3 regions of the Aceticella sp. 75b-Ac genome follow, and region 3 is predicted to be linked to each of the others. Evidence: predicted binding sites of a transcription regulator. Region 3 holds the regulator's gene; each other region holds the start of a gene.
The links. The regulator HrcA, encoded in region 3, represses chaperone genes, less so after heat shock. The targets are predictions, from matches to a motif close to ATTAGCACTCANNNNNNNTGAGTGCTAAT.
Positions count from the first base shown of each region.

Region 1: AC0LWJ_RS08955 (nucleotidyltransferase family protein) is a predicted target of HrcA. The motif match lies at 4,533-4,561, and genes of this name have one in related genera.
Region 2: groES (co-chaperone GroES) is a predicted target of HrcA. The motif match lies at 2,414-2,442, and genes of this name have one in related genera.

Region 1 is NZ_CM190971.1:1,741,679-1,748,847, forward strand. Features, by position in the region: gene dnaB (replicative DNA helicase) at 1-554, shown strand, start outside; M-box (ykoK) riboswitch at 681-843, shown strand; gene AC0LWJ_RS08940 (magnesium transporter) at 1,011-2,261, shown strand; gene AC0LWJ_RS08945 (Nramp family divalent metal transporter) at 2,279-3,529, shown strand; gene AC0LWJ_RS08950 (1,2-beta-oligomannan phosphorylase) at 3,546-4,439, shown strand; gene AC0LWJ_RS08955 (nucleotidyltransferase family protein) at 4,715-5,749, shown strand; gene AC0LWJ_RS08960 (glycosyltransferase family 4 protein) at 5,768-6,943, shown strand; gene AC0LWJ_RS08965 (glycoside hydrolase family protein) at 6,940-7,169, shown strand, end outside.
Region 2 is NZ_CM190971.1:71,576-78,744, forward strand. Features, by position in the region: gene AC0LWJ_RS00385 (S8 family peptidase) at 1-54, opposite strand, end outside; gene AC0LWJ_RS00390 (hypothetical protein) at 351-536, shown strand; gene AC0LWJ_RS00395 (hypothetical protein) at 635-826, shown strand; gene AC0LWJ_RS00400 (hypothetical protein) at 1,211-2,266, shown strand; gene groES (co-chaperone GroES) at 2,464-2,748, shown strand; gene groL (chaperonin GroEL) at 2,763-4,388, shown strand; gene guaB (IMP dehydrogenase) at 4,578-6,032, shown strand; gene guaA (glutamine-hydrolyzing GMP synthase) at 6,046-7,169, shown strand, end outside.
Region 3 is NZ_CM190971.1:727,457-734,625, reverse strand. Features, by position in the region: gene lepA (translation elongation factor 4) at 1-1,636, shown strand, start outside; gene hemW (radical SAM family heme chaperone HemW) at 1,633-2,763, shown strand; gene hrcA (heat-inducible transcriptional repressor HrcA) at 2,856-3,890, shown strand; gene grpE (nucleotide exchange factor GrpE) at 3,896-4,483, shown strand; gene dnaK (molecular chaperone DnaK) at 4,501-6,339, shown strand; gene dnaJ (molecular chaperone DnaJ) at 6,393-7,169, shown strand, end outside.

The DNA of each region.
Region 1 (7,169 bases), 1.0 Mb from region 3:
TTCGTACAGGAAACCTTGATGATGATGACTGGCCTAAATTGGCGGCGGCAATGGCTCCCCTTTCAACCGCACCTATTTACATAGATGATACCCCGGGTATCTCCGTAATGGATATTAGAGCAAAATGTAGACGGCTGAAACTTGAAAAGAATCTTGGAATGGTGCTTATTGATTATCTACAACTAATGCAGGGCAAAGGAAATCCGGAAAGCCGACAGCAAGAGGTATCGGAGATTTCAAGGTCCCTTAAAGGACTTGCAAGGGAACTTCAGGTACCCATAGTTACCTTATCACAGCTTTCACGAGCACCAGAGGCAAGGTCGGATCACAGACCGGTTTTAAGTGATATAAGAGAATCTGGAGCAATAGAACAGGATGCAGATATTGTTATGTTTTTATATAGAGATGATTATTATAATAAAGATTCAGAAAAGAAAAATATTGCAGAATTAATCATAGCAAAACATAGGAATGGACCTACAGGTACAGTAGAACTCTTATGGATGGGGCAGTTTACTAAATTTGTCAGTATTGATAAATTCAGAGATGAATAGAAAGTAAGAACTATGAGATATAACGGTCATAAAACAATATTAATAAAATAGATTTATTATATGAAAAATTGTGAAATTTTATTGTAAAAGGAAAAAAGCTATGTTATAATTTTAATGCAAAAAAGAATATAAAATCGTTAAGTGAGGCTCCTATACGGATATATGCTGATGCCCGGAAACATCGAGAGATGCCAATGGGTTAACAGATTTTGCCGTTCTAAGGTTTAATCTAATGCAGCTGGTATGTCCTATGCCGTATAGTGCTAAATCCCAACGAAAGTGTTGAGTTTTGAGCCTTTTACTTTATGTAGAAGGCTTAAAAATTTAAATAAAGGCAGGTGGTAATGATGGATTCTGGTCCTTATTATGAGCGAATAAATTCTCATTTAAAACAAAAAAATATGGGGGAGGAGTCTGTCATTTTACCGGTCTCTCCCTTAAAAGGAGGAAAAATTAATGAGTATTAAAGTTAGAACAAATTTTTATTTAAGCAGAATACTAAATAACAAGGTATTTTGTGATAACAAATCAATTGGTAGATTGCTGGATGTAGGAATAGATATCAACTCTAATATACCAAATATTGTTATCGCAAAAATAAAAACGAACAAAGGAATCAAATATCTTAGCTGGAAGAGTTTTAATGTTAGAAAGATAAGTGGTCAATATCAGTTAAATGTTAAAAAAATAGAATATGTTGAACCAGATAAAAACATATATTTTCTTGTTAAAAATATACTTGATAAGCAAATAATTGATATAAATGGCAGAAAGGTAGTTAGGGTTAATGACATAAGGCTTACACAAACTGATAATGAGTTGCTTGTAATAGCTGTTGATATCGGAATTGAAGGTATATTAAGAAGGCTTGCTATTGCGAAACCGCTAAAAAAATTCCTTAAAATATTTAATATAAATATAAGCAGCAAACTAATATTGTGGAGAGATATCGCCGCATTAATACAGTCTAATGAGAATATTATGCTTTCTACAACATATGAAAAATTATCTACCCTTCGACCCTCAGACCTTGCCGATATAATTGAAAATATTGATTCAAAGACTGGAATAGCAATCTTCTCCAGCCTCGATGATGCAAGAGCCGCAGATGTCCTTGAAGAACTTGAAAAAGAATCTCAAATTAATATATTGAAGACACTTTCGAAACAAAAAGTAGCTGACATATTAGAGGAAATGCCGGCTGATGAAGTGGCAGATGTTCTTGATGACCTTAATAAAGACATGGTAGAAGAATTGCTTAATAAAATGGAAAGAAATGTATCATCAGAGGTCAGGGAGCTTATGGAATATCCGGATAATACGGTTGGTAGTCTTATGACGACAGACTTTATTGACTTTAAAGAAAGTGATACAGTTGAACAGACTATTAATAGACTTAGGGAGTTAAAGCCCGAATCTGATGTAATATATTATTTGTATGTTGTTGATTCAAAAGATAAACTTACAGGTGTGGTTTCTCTTAGAGACCTTGTTATTTCCGAGCCTGACACAAAACTATCAGAAATAATGGATAATAAACCCATATATGTAAAAGACATGGATTCAATTGAATCCCTAATTAAAATTGAAACAAAATATAATTTAATGGCAGTTCCGGTAGTGGATAATAATATGGTTTTAAGAGGGACAGTAATAATCACTGATATTATATACGAGCTTTTGAAAAACAGAAGATTAAAAGCTTAACTGGGAGGTGTAATTTAATGAGTGGAAATAAAAAAACATTTTTTAAAAATATGCTATTATTTTTAGCATTAATGGGACCCGGTATAATTACAGGAAGTGTTGATAATGATGCCGGAGGTATAACGACATATTCAGTTGCAGGAGCAACCTATGGATATAAAATTTTGTGGACATTAATACCATCTTTCATAGTTCTTCTTGTTATTCAGGAGATGAACGCCAGAATGGGTATTGTTACAGGTAAAGGTCTTGCTGACCTTATTAGAAAAAATTTTGGTGTGAAAATAACATTTTTTATTTTCTTAGGACTCTTTACTGCCGATATCGGAAATACAGCGACAGAATTTGCCGGTGTTGCAGGGAGTATGCAGGTTTTTGGTATAAGTAAGTATTTGGCTGTTCCACTTGTTGCTATTGCAGTATGGCTTCTTATTGTTAAAGGGACATATAAGTTTGCAGAAAAAGTATTTTTGATATTTAGTTTGTTCCTTCTATCATATGTAGTATCTGCAATTCTTTCAAAACCTGATTGGTCTCAGGTTGGAACGGCGATAATAAAACCGACGCTTGAATTTAATACGGATTATTTAAGTGTGACAATAGGTATAATAGGTACCACCATAGCACCATGGATGCAGTTTTATATGCAATCCTCAGTTATAGAAAAGGGAATAAAATTAGAAGATTATAAATATACAATATGGGATGTTATCATAGGATGTATTGCAACAATTGTGGTTGCGTTTTTTATAATAGTTGCAAGTGCTGCAACTCTTCATGTAAATCATATTAAAATTAATGATGCAAAAGATGCTGCAATGGCATTGAAGCCATTGGCTGGCGCTCTTGCTTCAAAGGTTTTTGCATTTGGACTTTTTATAGCTTCTGTTTTTTCGGCTGCAATTTTACCTATAGCTACTGCATTTTATATTTGTGAAGCCTTTGGATTTGAAGCAGGGGTTGATAAAAAATTGGAAGAAGCTCCACAATTTTATTTCCTTTTTACTACAATAATGGCTATAGCCGTTGCTATTATTTTGATACCAAATGCGCCACTTATTGCTATAACCATATGGACACAGGTGATAAATGGAATATTGCTGCCGGTGGTGCTTATATCAATGATAATGCTTGTAAACAATAAAGATATAATGGGGGATTATATAAATAAACCTGTTAATAATGGAATTGCATGGAGTACAATAGTTATCTTGATCGTACTTACGGTAGTATTAGTTCTTTCATCTATTATTCCTAATATCTTATAAAAGGGGCATAATATCAATGATTAAATTAAAGCGATTAATAAATAAACCTGTTTTGACACCATTGAAAGAAATTAATTGGCAAAGTGCGGCTGTATTTAACTGTGCAGCCATATATGACAATAATTTATTTCATTTAATTTATAGAGCAACAGACATAGGACCCAATAAAAGATATGGAAATTACATTTCAAGGCTTGGATATGCGGTATCTAAGGATGGGATAAATTTTACAAGGCGTTTACAACCTATATTAAGCAATGATGTAGAACAAGAGTTAAGAGGATGTGAAGACCCGAGAATTGTTAAAATTGATGATATTTATTATATGATGTATGTAGGCTTTGGCGGTAGATATGATGAGGATTACAGAATATGTTTAGCCACATCAAAAAATCTGATTGATTGGAAAAGACATGGCATTGTACTAAATGAACCTAATAAGGATGCAGCATTATTCCCGCAGAAAATAAATGGGAAATATGTTATGTTTCACAGGAGGCATCCGGATATATGGATTGCTTTTTCTGATGATTTGAAGAACTGGTATGGGCATAAAAGAATTATTAAACCAATTGAAGGGTCATGGGAAAGTATAAGAGTAGGTATTGCAGGTCCTCCAATTGCAACAAAAGAAGGATGGTTTTTGATATATCATGGTGCAGACGATAATCATGTATATAGGTTAGGAGCTGCTTTATTAGATTTTAATGACCCAAGCAAGGTAATTGCGAGGCAGAAAGAACCTATTTTGGAACCGGAACTGGAGTGGGAAATCAATGGATATACTCCAAATGTAGTATTTAGCTGTGGTAATGCGATTAAAGACGGGATAATATACGTTTATTATGGGGGTGCTGATACGGTAATCGGTGTTGCTGCACTTGATATGAAGGATATTAAATTTGAGTAAAAAGACCTTTAAGTAAAGGTCTTTTTACTTATTAAGATAAATTTTGGTAATATTATACTTGACATAAGTAATATTATTAAGTATAATGAAAATAATAGCAGCCAAACATTTAAAGTGCTAATCATATAATAACATTTTAAATCACATATAAACATACAAAATAAAAATTTATAATTACATTTTTAAATTCATTTTACATTAAAATTAAGTTATTTAACAAAACAATAAAACTTAATATATTTTTTATAAAAAACAATTGTAGAGGAGGAATGCTTATGAAAGCCTTATTATTAGCTGGAGGCAAAGGCACAAGATTAAGACCTATTACAAATAATTTACCTAAACCAATGGTTCTTATTATGGGGAAACCCCTTTTGGAAAGAACCATATTAAATCTTAAAAATTGTGGGGTTGATGAGGTTGTTTTAAGTACCTGCTATAAATCAAAGCATATAAAAGATTTTTTAAAAGATGGAGCAGAACTTGGTGTAAAAATAAATTATATCACAGAGGATATTCCTCTTGGTACAGGTGGAGCAATTAAAAATGCTGAAGAATTTTTTGATGATACGTTTATTATTTTAAATTCCGATATTGTCAGTGACATAGATTATGCCGAACTTATAAGATACCACAAAGAAAAGAAAGCTCATGTTACTATTGCAATGACCGAAGTTCAAGACCCTTCCCAATATGGAGTTATTGAATTTAATGACAGTGGATTTGTAACAGCCTTTAAGGAAAAACCAAAAATCGGTGAAACTTCTTCTAAGTTTATCAATGCGGGTGTATATATATTTGAACCTGAGGTATTGAAGGAAATACCGGCAAATAGTGTAGTATCAATAGAAAAAGAAACATATCCGTCCTTACTTAAAAAAGGATATAATTTGGCGGCATATAAATTTCATGGATATTGGATAGATATAGGCACGCTAAATAAATATAAGAAGGTTCATGAAGATATACTGACGGGAAAGTGCAGAATCTTATGTAAAAACAAAGGGGAAATTTTATTAGATAAAAAAGGCATTATTATTGAAAAGGGCGTAAAAATACATCCAACCGCAAGAATTTTTGAACCTGCATACATAGGCAATAATGTTTTTATAGATGCTTATGCAAAAATTGGACCATATGCAGTAATAGGTAATGAATCATATATTGGTTACAAAAGTATGATTAAGTCCAGTGTAATATGGGATAATGTTAGAATAAATGAATCTGTTAAACTTTGCAATGCCGTTATTACATCAAAATGTATTGTAAAAAGGGATACCGAAGTTCTTGATACCGTTTTAATTAGTTAGATAAAGGGGGTTTTAATAGTGGGCGAGAAATCAATAGGTAAAAAAATAGCATTTTTAAGCACATATCCGCCGAGAGAATGCGGAATTGCTACATTTACACAAGACCTTGTAAATGAGATTAAAAAGATTAAGCTTATTAATCCTCCTATAATAATTGCAATAGACAATGGTGATTATGAATATGATGAGGATGTTAAATATGGATTAAAGCAATATAATAGAGATTGTTATATTAAACTTGCAGAAAAATTAAATAAATCAGATATTGACCTCTTGGTAATAGAGCATGAATATGGAATATATGGCGGGGAGGATGGAGAATATATCATAGACCTTATAGATAAGCTGAATATTCCATTCATAACGGTATTTCATACCGTTCTTTCAAATCCCAGTGAAAAGCAGCTTTTTATTTTAAAAGAACTCGGTAAGAAAAGTGATAAAATCGTGGTAATGGCTAAAAATGTTATACCATTGCTTAAAAATGTGTATGAAATAAACAAGGATAAAATTGAAGTTATTCCACATGGGGTACCAAGTATACCTGTATTGCCTAAGGAAATTCTTAAAGAGAAATATGGACTTAAAGGAAGAACAATTATAAGCACATTTGGACTGATTAATCCGGGTAAGGGCATAGAATACGGCATTGAAGCTGTTTCAAAGGTCGCAAGGAAGTATAACAATATATTGTATCTTATTTTAGGTGAAACACATCCTAATTTAAAGAAAAAATTCGGTGAAGAATACAGGGATAAACTTAAAAAACTTGTTAAAAATTTGGGTATAGATGATAATGTAAAATTTATTAACAAATTTCTTACTAAGAAGGAAGTAATAGAGTATCTTAACATATCAGAAATATATATGACACCATATCCTGGGAAGGAACAGGCAGTTAGCGGTACAATGGCATATGCTGCCGGTTTAGGAAAACTTATTATATCAACCCCGTATAAATATGCTGAAGAAATTTTAAGTGAAGGCAGAGGATTATTTGCAGATTTTAAAGATTCTGATTCCTTAGCCAAATGTATTGAATATGTACTTGAAAATCCAGAGAAAAAAAGACTTATGGAATTAGAAATAAAAAAATTCGGCAAGTCTATGATGTGGGATAATGTTGCACATATGTATGTAAAGCTATTTTTGGCGGTATTGGATTCTTGCGAAACAAAGGGTAAAGCTGTATGAGGAAGAAGGATTTATCTGTTGACCATATCTTAAGACTTACCGATGATACAGGTATTTTTCAGCATTCACTGTACGCCACACCTGACCTTAGCAAAGGATATACGACAGATGACAATTCAAGAGCACTTATTGCCATATCAATGCTATATGAAACATATAAAGATAATAGACTTTTGGGGCTTTTATATAAATACATGTCTTTCCTGCTTTATGCTCAAAATGATAA
Region 2 (7,169 bases), 660 kb from region 3:
AGAATACAAAATTCCCAATGTTTTGGATATGAGCAAAAGCGAAAGATAATCCATAAAATATACCTCCTTTTATAATATCAAGATATGTTAAAAATAATTTTTTGATAGTATATGATTTTAAAGTGTCACAAAAATGGTTGATAACATATTATGTAATAGGTCAAAAAAGACCTGATATAATATTTCAAGCGAAAGGGGGAGCTATTTATGCCTACAAATAAGGGTACGTTGGGAGGTACCTGGATATGGATTATCATAATAATTCTAATCATATTATTTTTCATGCCAGGATTTATAGTAGAAGAACCCAAGGCTTGAAATTAAATTAATATTATAAAAGGAGGATAATTATGGCTGGAACAAGTTCAGTTTTTGGTGAAAGCAATTTATTGTTTTTCTTCTTAATACTCGTTGTAGTGCTTGGCGGAGGCTGGCTTAATTGCTCATGGTCCTTGGAGACATTGCTTTTCTTCTTTGTATTACTTGTAATTGTCATGGATGGCGGACTGGGATTATTTTTAAATGAAGCAAAATAATAAAGTGGCTCTGTCGCAAGATAGGGCCATTTTACTTTCGCAAAATATAATAAATATGAATATACTAAAGTAAAATAAATTAATGGAGCTGATTTTATATGACAATAACAGGTAATACACTGCTGTTTTTCTTTGTAATCTTGACTGTGATAATGGATGTAAAGTTTGAATTTGAAGATTTATTATTTTTCTTTGTGCTTTTGGTTGTTTTGCAACAAGATAAACCGCGTAAAAAGGCAAAAAAGTTTTTACTGTCACTTGCGGCAATGGATTTTAGTAACAGTATTTAAAAGGTCACATATAATATAGTAGGTCTATTGGCCAATAAAAAATAAGGAGGAGAATAAATATGCCTGAAGGAAAGGGTGGAGCATTCTGCTGCGAAAGCTGGATATGGATCATCATAATAATATTATTAATCCTCTTATTTGTACCTGGAATAATTGTTTTTGATAAATAAGTAAGGAGGGGATAAATATGCCTGAAGGAAAATGTGTTGCATGGGGCAACGAGTGGATATGGATTATCATAATAATATTGATTATATTTTTATTCGTTCCAGGTTGTATTAACGAGAAAAAGTAGTAAATAAAGAGGGTTAGTCTTATAATATTAGACTAACCCCATACATATATATGTATAAGAAAAATATTAAAAATTTAGGGGGAGTTAAATTGGAGAAAGAAAAATTATATAAAATATTTATCATTGAATTGTTTATATTATTTTTTATAAGATTTCAAATATTTGAAAATCCGGAATTAAATATTTCGAAATTAAAAAAAGAAGTAGATAATGAAGAAGAAATGAGTCATATTAAGGATAAAAAAAATCAAAAGGGAAGCGAGGATAATATCAGTATATTTCAAAAAATCCAAAAAAGTAAAGATTTAATGGGAAGTGTAAAGCCATATTTAAACAAAAGAGAACAGTATTACATAGATATTTTTACGAAAATGGCAGAGATAGCTGAATGTCATAAGAATATAAGCGAATTGCAGGAGGGAAATACAAATGAAATAGGCGAGACAGAAATAGATCATATTGGAATATTAAGGGCTGTAAGGTCATATATGAGTGAAGAAAAACAGGTTCTTATAGATAAATTTCTAAAGCTTCATGAAGGAATAGAAAATTTAAATGAAAAAATCAGTAAATATACTGAAAGAGATGGCAAAGATACAAATGTTATAGAAAAAATACTGGATATTTTTGAAGCGGTTAAGCCAATAATTCCTGATGATAAAAAGGAAATGGCAGATAAATTTATAAAAAATATTAGAATAGTGGAAGCACTGAATAAAGCAGAAGGAATAATGAGTACAATGAGGAATAATGAGAAAAATAACACATCTAAGGATGCAGAGCCTATAAATGATATTGATATAAATAATAATGGGCAAAATCCTTCAGGAGAAGTAAATTCCGAAGCCTCAGATGAAGATAAATCATCAATTGACAATAACGAAAATAAAACCGTACCAATGATTATTGAGGAAAATAACAAGCAAAAAGAAGATTTATTGGGAGGGCTTTCACCACAGCAGTCTATGATTGTTGACAATTTGAAATCAATGTTAACAAAAGAACAGCAGCAATTTATGCTTAATATGTTAAAGAATCTTAAGCAGCAAGGAAATAACAAGAATGTTTATGATAAAAAAGAAAATGATACTATTAATGATATAGAAAAAACAGCAGAGAATGAAAATGAAGGTACAGGGAAATGAACCCTGTATCTTTTTATGAAATTTTATAATTTACAGCATAAATCGAAGATATTTGAGCATGATTCATAATAATTGCAAAATATAAGCGAAAATAGATGAATTTAGGATTTGCTAAGTTGTTATAGTTAAATTAATATTATAAGTGTGATTAGCACTCAGGATTGATGAGTGCTAACAAAAAGATGAGGAGGGATATTATGAAATTAAAACCACTTGGTGACAGAGTAGTTGTAAAAGCTATTGAGGCTGATGAGGTTACTAAAGGCGGTATTGTATTACCGGGTACTGCAAAAGAAAAACCTCAGCAGGGAGAAGTTCTCGCAGTTGGTTCAGGAGAATACATAGATGGTAAAAAGGTTGAACTTGAGGTAAAGGTTGGAGATAAGGTTATATTCTCCAAGTATGCAGGTACTGAGGTTAAACTTGATGGGCAGGAATATTTGCTTTTAAAACAAAGTGATATTTTAGCAATTGTTGAATAAGGAGGTAGAGTTTAATGGCAAAACAATTAAAATATGGTGAAGATGCACGTAAAGCCCTTGAAAGAGGTGTAAATGCGGTTGCAGATACAGTAAAGGTTACATTGGGACCAAGAGGACGTAACGTAGTGCTTGACAAAAAATATGGTTCTCCAACTATTACAAATGATGGTGTTACAATCGCAAGAGAAATAGAACTTGAAGATCCCTTTGAAAATCAAGGTGCACAGCTTTTAAAAGAGGTTGCAACAAAGACAAATGATGTAGCAGGTGATGGTACAACAACAGCTACACTTTTAGCACAGGCAATGGTACGCGAAGGTTTGAAAAATTTAGCAGCAGGAGCAAATCCAATGCTTCTAAGAAGAGGTATGGACAAGGCAGTTAAGGCTGCAGTTGAAGGTCTTAAAGGCATTTCAAAACAAGTAGAAGACAAAGACGCAATAGCACATGTTGCATCGATTTCTGCTGCAGATGAGGAGATAGGTAATCTCATCGCAGAAGCTATGGATAAAGTAGGAAAAGATGGTGTAATAACGGTAGAAGAATCAAAGACGATGGGAACAACACTGGATGTTGTTGAAGGTATGCAGTTTGACAGGGGATATGTATCACCATATATGGTAACAGATACAGAAAAGATGGAAGCCGTTCTTGATGAACCTGTTATACTTATTACAGACAAGAAAATTTCAAACATTCAGGATATACTTCCTTTGCTGGAACAGGTTGTACAGCAGGGCAAAAAGCTTCTTATAATAGCGGATGATATAGAAGGCGAAGCACTTGCAACATTGGTTGTAAACAAATTAAGAGGTACATTTACATGTGTTGCTGTTAAAGCACCAGGATTTGGAGACAGGCGTAAAGAAATGCTTCAGGACATAGCAATATTGACAGGTGGACAGGTTATTTCAGAAGAATTAGGATATGATATTAAAGAAACTAAAATTGAGATGCTGGGTCGTGCAAGACAGGTTAAAGTAACAAAAGAAAACACAACGATTGTAGATGGCGCAGGTAATTCAGCAGATATTAAAAATAGAATTAATCAGATTAGGGTTCAAATTGAAGAAACAACCTCTGATTATGACAGAGAGAAATTACAGGAAAGGCTTGCTAAGTTATCAGGCGGAGTAGCTGTAATTCAAGCAGGCGCAGCGACAGAAACAGAATTAAAAGAAAAGAAACATAGGATTGAAGATGCCCTTTCAGCTACAAGAGCAGCTGTAGAAGAAGGTATAGTTCCAGGTGGTGGTACTGCATTATTGGATGTTATACCGGATGTACAGAAGGTTGTAGATTCCTTAGAAAGTGATTTTAAGACAGGTGCGCAAATTGTATTGAGAGCACTTGAGGAACCTGTAAGGCAGATTGCAAAGAATGCAGGTGTTGAAGGTTCGGTAATTATTGAGAAAATAAAGGCAGCAAAGGATATGACATATGGATATGATGCATACAAGGAAGAATTTGTAGATATGTTTAAGGCAGGTATTGTTGATCCGACAAAGGTTACGAGGTCAGCTCTACAAAATGCCGCATCTATTGCATCAATGATACTTACAACAGAAGCAATAGTTGCGGATATACCTGAGAAGAATCCTCCAATGCCTGCACCAGGTGCCGGAATGGACATGATGTAAAGATTAATATTGATCAAAGAAAGACAGGAAAATTCTCCTGTCTTTTTTATATATTAATCTTTTTATTTATGATGCTAATGTTCGGTTGACAGGTATATATAAATCTGTTATATTGTTTTATAATTTAAAGTGGAAAGATATTATTAAGACTTACAATTATTATAATTTTATTTATGAAAGGAGATAATCATGGAAGACAAATTCGCTAAAGAGGGTTTAACATTTGATGATGTTTTGCTTATACCGGCGAAATCCGATGTACTGCCGAAAGAAGTTGACTTAAAGACAAAGCTCACAAATAAAATTAAATTAAATATACCCCTGATGAGTGCCGGAATGGATACAGTAACGGAATCAAGGTTGGCTATAGCTATTGCCCGAGAAGGAGGTATAGGTATTATTCACAAAAATATGCCTATTGAAAAACAAGCATTGGAAGTTGACAGAGTAAAAAGGTCGGAACATGGTGTTATTACAAATCCTTTTCATCTATCCCCGGATCATAAAATACAAGATGCGGTTGAACTCATGGAAAGGTATAGAATATCTGGTGTTCCTATAACAGTAAATTCAAAACTTGTAGGTATCATAACAAATAGAGATATAAGATTTGAAAGCAAACTTGATAGACCGATTAAAGAAGTTATGACAAAAGAGAACCTTGTTACTGCACCTGTAGGTACAACACTTGAAGAAGCTCAGAAAATACTTAAAAAATATAAGATTGAAAAACTTCCCCTTGTTGATGAAAACAAGATTTTAAAAGGTCTTATTACGATTAAAGACATAGAAAAAGCGGTTGAATATCCCAACTCTGCAAAGGACGACAGAGGCAGACTTTTAGTAGGTGCTGCTGTAGGTGTTTCTAAAGGTATGATTAACAATGTAAAGGCACTTATTGATGCAAATGTCGATGTGATTGTAGTTGATACGGCTCATGGGCATTCGATCGGAGTTCTTAATGCTGTTTCCGAAATAAAAGAGAAATTTCCTGACATTCAGCTTATTGCAGGAAATGTTGCGACAGCTGAAGCCACAAGAGATTTAATTAAAAGAGGGGCTGACTGCGTAAAAGTCGGAATAGGACCCGGTTCTATCTGCACAACAAGGGTTGTTGCAGGTATTGGTGTTCCACAGATAACAGCAGTATACGATTGTGCGGAAGAAGCTGATAAATTTGGTATACCTATAATTGCAGATGGTGGGATAAAATATTCAGGAGATATTGTCAAAGCCCTTGCCGCAGGTGCGTATGTTGTAATGATAGGGGGTCTTTTTGCCGGTACAGAGGAAAGTCCCGGTGAAATAGAGATGTATCAGGGAAGAAGTTATAAGGTCTATAGAGGTATGGGATCCATAGGCGCAATGAGAAACGGCAGTGCTGACAGATATTTTCAGGAGGAAGCTAAAAAGCTTGTTCCTGAAGGTGTGGAGGGCAGAGTACCTTTTAAAGGACCTTTGAAGGATACAATCTATCAAATGCTTGGCGGCTTAAGAGCAGGAATGGGTTATTGTGGTGTACACAATATTGAAGAATTAAGGACAAAAACAAAATTCATAAAAATAAGCAATGCCGGTTTAACTGAAAGCCATCCCCATGATATAATAATTACAAAAGAAGCTCCAAATTATACAATGAAATAGAGGGAGGATTTTAATGAATATTAATAGAGAAGTAATATTGATTCTTGATTTTGGAGGACAATATACTCAGCTTATAGCAAGACGTATTAGGGAAGCTAATGTATTTTGCGAGATTGTTCCATTTAATATTAAACCTGATGAAATAAAAGCTAAAAATCCGAAGGGTATAGTATTGTCAGGAGGACCTTCAAGTGTTTATACAAAGAATGCTCCTATTTGTGATAATGCAATTTTTAACTTAGGTTATCCCATTCTTGGTATTTGTTATGGAGCACAGCTTATGACAAAGTCTTTAGGGGGAAAGGTTATATCTGCTCCTGTAAGAGAATATGGCAAAACAGAGGTTATTTTGAATAATAATACACCCCTTTTTAAAGGAATTGAAAAAGAAACAATGTGTTGGATGAGTCATACGGACCAGATTGAGTTACCTCCAGCAGATTTTAAAGTGATAGCGTCAACTGCAAATTGTCCTATTGCGGCGATAGCGGATGTTGACAGAAAACTGTATTCAGTACAATTCCATCCTGAAGTTATACACACACCAAAAGGAAATGAGATAATAAGAAATTTTCTCTTTGAGGTGTGTGATTGTTCGGCAGACTGGACAATGGATTCCCTTATAGAACAGACAGTAAAGGAGATACGTAAAAAGGTTAACGGTCATAAGGTGGTATGTGCCTTAAGCGGTGGAGTTGATTCATCGGTTGCAGCAGTTTTAGTTAACAGGGCAATACATGAGCAGCTTGTTTGTATTTTTGTTGATAATGGTCTATTAAGAAAAAATGAAGGGGATATAGTAGTAGAAACATTTAAAAGAAACTTCGATATGAATATAATCAGAGTGGACGCTAAAGACAGATTTCTTGAAAAATTAAAAGGGATTACAGACCCTGAAGAAAAAAGGAAGATTATAGGAAATGAGTTTATAGAGGTTTTTAAGGAAGAAGCAAAAAAAATAGGCGGAGTTAAATATTTGGTACAAGGTACCCTATATCCTGATGTAATTGAAAGCGGAAGCCCTGTTGCGGCTACAATAAAAAGCCATCATAATGTTGGAGGGCTTCCTGAGGATATTGGATTTGAACTTATTGAACCATTAAAAATGCTGTTTAAGGATGAAGTAAGACAGGTCGG
Region 3 (7,169 bases):
GCTTACACCTGTACGATTAATATATAATTCAAAAAACGGTGAAGAATATGAGCTTAATTTAATTGATACCCCTGGACATGTTGATTTTACTTATGAGGTATCAAGAAGCATTGCTGCTTGTGAAGGTGCATTGCTTGTTGTTGATGCAACACAGGGAATAGAAGCCCAGACCCTTGCGAATGTATATCTTGCATTAGAGCATGACCTTGACATTATACCTATAATAAACAAAATTGACTTACCTTCAGCAGATCCTGATTTTGTCAAAAAAGAAATTGAAGATATTATAGGTATACCTGCAGATGATGCTTTACTGATATCTGCAAAAATGGGGATTGGTATTGAAGAAGTTTTAGAGGCTATTGTAGAGAGAATTGCTCCGCCGAGCGGTGATGAGAATTTACCGCTTAAAGCACTTATATTTGATTCATACTATGATAATTATAAAGGTGCAATAAGTTTCGTAAGGGTTGTTGATGGAAATTGCAGACAAGGTGATAGGATTAAGATGATGTCATCCGGAAAAGAATTTGAAGTTACCGAGGTGGGAAAATTTATACCAAATTTAATTCCTGTAAAAGAATTGAAAGCCGGTGATGTTGGCTATATTGCTGCCAGCATAAAGAATGTAAAGGACACAAGGGTTGGTGATACGATTACAAGCGCCGAGAATCCCGCAGAAACTCCCTTACCTGGTTATAAAAAGGTTACACCAATGGTTTTTTGCGGAATATACCCTGCAGATGGACAGGATTATGAAAACTTAAGAGATGCTCTTGAAAAATTACAATTAAATGATGCATCATTGGTTTTTGAACCTGATACTTCTGCTGCTTTAGGATTTGGATTTAGGTGTGGTTTTTTAGGACTTTTACATATGGAAATTGTTCAAGAAAGGCTCGAAAGGGAATATAATCTGGACCTTGTTACAACAGCACCCGGAGTAATTTATAAGGTTTATAAGACAAATGGGGAGGTTCTTGAGCTTAATAATCCGTCAAATTTACCAGAATTGACGGAAATAGACCATGTAGAAGAACCTATTGTTTCTGCTTCTATAATGACTCCAACAGAATATGTAGGAGCAATTATGGAATTGTCTCAGGATAGGAGAGGTGTATTTCTCGGTATGGAGTATATTGAGCAAACAAGGGTATTAATGAGGTATGATATACCATTAAATGAGATAATATACGATTTTTTTGATGCACTTAAATCAAGGACAAAAGGATATGCATCTTTTGATTATGAACTTAAAGGTTATAAGGAATCAAATCTCGTTAAGCTTGATATACTTATAAATGGAGAGAAAGTTGATGCACTTTCGATGATTGTACACAAGGATAAAGTAAATGAAAGAGCAAGGAAAATGACGGAAAGGCTTAAAGACAGTATCCCAAGGCATTTATTTGAGATTCCTGTACAAGCCGCAATTGGTTCTAAGATAATAGCAAGAGAAACCGTTAAAGCCTTGAGAAAAAATGTTCTTGCAAAATGTTACGGAGGCGATATAACAAGGAAGAAAAAATTGTTGGAAAAGCAAAAAGAGGGAAAGAAACGGATGAGACAGATAGGGAAAGTGGAAATTCCACAGGAGGCATTTATGTCAATTTTAAAGCTTGATGATGAACAATGATAGAAGCTGGAATATATATTCATATTCCCTTTTGTAAGAAAAAATGTTTTTACTGTGATTTTAACTCCTATACAGGCTATGAGTCTCTGTATTACGTTTATACAGATGCACTTAAAAAAGAAATAGCATTAAGGAAAGATACATTATTTGATACTGTATCATCGATTTTTATAGGAGGCGGTACACCAAATGTTTTGTCAGCTGAATGTATTAAAGAAATATTGTACATGATTTATAGATATTTTAATGTAATGAGTGATGCGGAAATTACTATAGAATTAAATCCTGGTCTTATCACAGAAGAAAGATTGAGAATTTACCAAGAGATTGGTATAAACAGGATAAGTATAGGGTTGCAGGCATGGCAAAACAGGCTTTTAAAAAGGATAGGAAGATTGCATACAATTGAAGAGTTTATAGAGAATTATAGAATTTCTCGTAAGTATTTCAGCAATATAAATATTGATTTAATATATGCACTTCCCGGACAAACTTTTGAGGATTGGAAGGAAACATTGAGTAAAGTTGTTGAGTTAAAGCCCAAACATATATCATGTTATGGTTTTATACTTGAAAAAGATACTGTGTTTTATAATTTATACATAAAAGGTAAGCTTAAGATGCCGAGTGATGATTTTGAAATAGACCTTTTTCACTATACCATAGATTTTTTGCAAAAATGTGGCTATAACCATTATGAGATTTCAAATTATGCTATTAATTCCTATGAATGCAGGCATAATATATTGTACTGGAAAGATATGCAATATATCGGCTTTGGAGCTGGTGCATATTCATTTGATGGAGATAAGCGAACGGGTAATATTAAGGGTATAAAAGAATACATTGAGATGATTAATAATAAACGTATTGCAATTATAGAAGAAGAACAATTAAAAAAGGAAGATAAAATGTCTGAATTTATGTTTTTAGGCTTAAGAATGATGGAAGGAGTAAATGATAGGGAATTTAAGCATAGATTTTCAAAAAGCATGTTTTTAGTATATAAAGATGCAATAAATAAAAATATAGATTTAAACCTATTGATGAGAGAAGGGGACAGAGTATATCTTACTTTAAAGGGAATGGATGTATCAAATAATGTTTTTGAAGATTTTTTAATTTGAGTATTGACAAATATTAATAAAAGTGGTATTTTAAAATCGTAATTAGCACTCTCCAATGCCGAGTGCTAACAAAATAATTCGGGGTGGTGAAAATGCCATTAGATGAAAGAAAAAAGAAAATATTAGAAGCAATTATTAATGAATATATTTTAACGGTTGAACCAATCGGTTCTAGGACTATAGCTAAAAGATATGACCTTGGTATAAGTCCCGCTACAATAAGAAATGAAATGGCAGACCTTGAGGAGATGGGTTATATTGAGCAACCATATACATCAGCAGGAAGGATACCTTCAGATAAAGGGTACAGGTATTATGTAAATAATATTATAGAAAATTATTTAAGTGAAACATATTTGAAGGATATTGAATTATTCGATCAAATGCTTGTGGAAATTGATGATATAGTAAAAAAATTTGCGAAATTTTTATCTGACAGAACAAAACATACAATTGTTGTAAAAATGCCAAAGATAGATGAAAATAAAATTAAACGGGTTCAGATAATACCTGTTGATTCAAAGAAGATTGTACTTCTTATTATTACGGAATCTGGCATTATAAAGAACTATCTTATAAATTTAAGCATGGAGATAGATTGTAATAATATGGAATTTTTAAATAATCTTTTAAATGATAAAATAGCCGGTAAAAATGAAAGGGATATGGATAATAATTTAAAAAATGAAATAAAATCATGGTCAAGAAATGCTGAATTTTTAATTGATGAGATAACGAATGGAATTATAAAAAGTCTGGGACAAATTGAAGATATTGAGTTATATATAGAAGGTTCATCAAACATATTGAATTTTCCTGAGTATAGAGATATGATTAAAGCAAAGAATTTTTTTGAACTTCTTGACAATAGAGATATAATGAATACTGTATTAGAACCTGAACAGGATATTCTTGATGTAACAATAGGTAGCGAAAATAAATTCGATAATATGAAGGATTTAAGTATAATAAAAGCAACATATCTGATAAATGAAGAGATAGCTGGTTCATTGGGTATAATTGGTCCAACAAGGATGAATTATTTTAAGCTTTTAAATGAAATAAATGTAATAGCAAAAGAGCTTTCCTATGTTTTATCAAATATTTATAGAGACACTGAGAGGTGATAGGTATGCAAAAAGATGATAAAACAATTAAAAATGAAGAAGGTATTCAAGATAAAGAATTTAAGTGTGAACAGGGGGACAAAGATGTGACAGAAACCAAACAGGATGCTTCATTGGAAGAAAGTAATATTGAAAAAGAATTAGAAGAACTAAGAGAAAAGTTTAAACAAAAAGAAAATGAAGCAAATGAATATTTAGAGCTAGTGCAGAGATTAAAAGCTGAATTTGAAAATTATAGAAAGAGGACCCAGAAGGAAAAATGTGAGCTAATAGAGTTTGGACAGGAAAAAATAATATTGGACATACTTCCTGTAATTGATAACTTTGAGAGGGCTCTTTGCAGTGAAGGAGATGATAAAACTTTTAGAGAGGGAATAGAACTCATATACAAACAATTTAAAGGCATATTGGAAAAATCAGGAGTTAAGGAAATTCACGCAGAAGGAGAAATTTTTGATCCACATAAGCATCATGCAGTTATGCAAGAAGAAGTGGAAGATAAAAAAGAAAATGAAATTATAGAAGTATTGCAAAAAGGTTATATTTTAAATAATAAAGTAATAAGACCAAGTATGGTCAAAGTAGCAAAATAAAAAGGAGGATGAAAAATATGGGAAAAATAATTGGTATTGACCTTGGAACAACATTTTCTTGTGTTGCAGTTATGGAGGGTGGACAACCGACAGTAATACCTAATGCAGAAGGTGCACGTACTACTCCATCTGTTGTAGCATTTACAAAAGAAGGTGAGAGGTTAGTTGGACAGGTAGCAAAAAGACAGGCTATCACTAATCCTGAGAGAACAATAATGTCTATAAAAAGGCATATGGGTTCAGATTATAAAGTAAAAATAGATAATAAGGAATATACACCACAGGAAATTTCTGCAATGATATTACAAAAATTAAAAGCAGATGCTGAAGCATATCTTGGCGAGAAAGTAACACAAGCAGTTATTACGGTACCGGCTTATTTCAACGACAGTCAAAGACAGGCTACCAAAGATGCAGGTAAAATAGCCGGACTTGAGGTATTAAGAATTATAAATGAGCCTACTGCCGCAGCATTGGCATATGGTATTGACAAGGGAAAAAGCCAAAAGATTATGGTATATGACCTTGGTGGTGGTACCTTTGATGTATCAATACTTGAAATAGGTGATGGGGTATTTGAAGTTCTTGCAACAAGCGGCAATAACCATTTAGGTGGTGATGATTTTGATCAGCGCATAATGGATTGGCTCATAGATAACTTTAAGAAAGAATATGGCATAGACTTGAAGAATGATAAAATGGCTTTGCAGAGGTTAAAGGATGCTGCTGAAAAAGCAAAGATTGAATTATCGGCAGCAACAACATCTAATATTAATTTGCCATTTATTACGGCAGATGCAACAGGACCAAAGCATATTAATGTTGATTTAACAAGAGCAAAGTTTGAAGAATTGATATCAGATCTTGTACAATCTACGGTTGGACCGGTTAACCAGGCATTAAGTGATGCAGGTATAAAGCCAAGTGATTTAGCACAAGTAATACTTGTAGGTGGTTCTACAAGAGTACCCCTTGTGCAAGAAACGGTTAAGAGGATAACGGGCAAAGAACCAAATAAGAGTGTTAATCCTGACGAATGTGTTGCAATAGGAGCGGCAATACAAGCGGGAGTACTTGGCGGTGAAGTAAAAGATGTATTACTGCTGGATGTTACACCATTATCGCTTGGTATTGAAACACTTGGTGGTGTGTTTACAAAGTTAATAGAAAGGAATACTACAATACCAACTAAAAAGAGTCAAATATTCTCAACTGCTGCAGATGGACAGACTTCTGTTGAGATACATGTTTTGCAGGGTGAAAGACCTATGGCACGTGACAATAAGACTTTGGGTAGATTTACATTGTCAGGGATTCCGCCTGCACCAAGAGGTGTTCCTCAAATTGAAGTTACATTTGATATTGACGCAAATGGAATTGTGCATGTATCGGCAAAAGACCTTGGCACTGGTAAATCACAGGATATTACAATAACATCCTCTACAAATCTTTCAGAGGACGAAATTGAAAAAATGGTTAAAGAAGCACAACAGCATGAGGCTGAAGATAAGAAGAGGAAAGAAGAAATAGAAGTAAGAAATAATGCAGATTCATTGCTTTATCAGGCTGAAAAAACCTTGAAGGACCTTGGAGATAAGATGACACAGACTGAAAAAGATGACATAAATAAAGAAATAGAAAATGTTAAAAAAGCATTGGAAGGCAGCGATATTGATGCTATCAAAAATGCATCAGAAAAATTATCACAGGCATTTTATGGTGTCTCATCAAGAATTTATCAGGAGACCGGCAGAGCTGGACAAACGGGGACAAATCCGGATAATGGTGAAGGCGATGCTAATAACACAGGTAATGTTCATGATGCAGACTATAAAATGAAAGACGATGATAAATAGGGACCAGGATAAATCCTGGTTCTCATTTGTATAAATAAAGGCAGGTGAGTCGATTGGCAAAAGATTATTATAAAATTCTCGGGATTGATAAAAGTGCAACAGATGATGAAATAAAAAAAGCATATAGGAAGTTGGCAAAAAAATACCATCCGGATGTAAATCCTGGAGATAAAGAATCAGAGAAAAAATTTAAGGAAATAAACGAAGCATATCAGATCTTATCAGATCCTAAAAAGAGAGCACAATATGATCAGTTTGGTGATGCAGCATTTAATCAAGGCGGCTTTGATCAAGGCGGTTTTGGCGGCTTTGATCAAGGTGGTTTTGGCGGTTTTGGACAAGGCGGTTTTGACTTTGGCGGATTCAGCGATATATTTGGTGATATATTTGGCGACGTATTTGGCGGTGGTACAAGAAGAAACATGGGTCCTGAAAGAGGAGAGGATATCAGGGTTGAAGTAACACTAACATTTGAAGAAGCAGCATTTGGTACAGAAAAAGAAATCGAAGTTGTAAGGTATGAGGATTGTGATAAATGTAATGGTACAGGAGCAAAATCTGGCACAAAGCCTGAAATATGCCCTGAATGCCATGGTACCGGTGAAGTGAAAATTACCCAAAACACCCCATTTGGCAGGATTGTAAATATAAGAACATGTCCAAGGTGTCATGGAAAAGGGAAAATAATTTCAACTCCGTGTCCTGAATGTCATGGAACTGGAAAAGTAAGAAGGGTGAGGAAAATCAAAGTCCATATACCTGCCGGAATTGATGACGGACAGATGGTATCATTGAGAGGTGAAGGTGAGCCTGGTGTTAGAGGTGGCCCT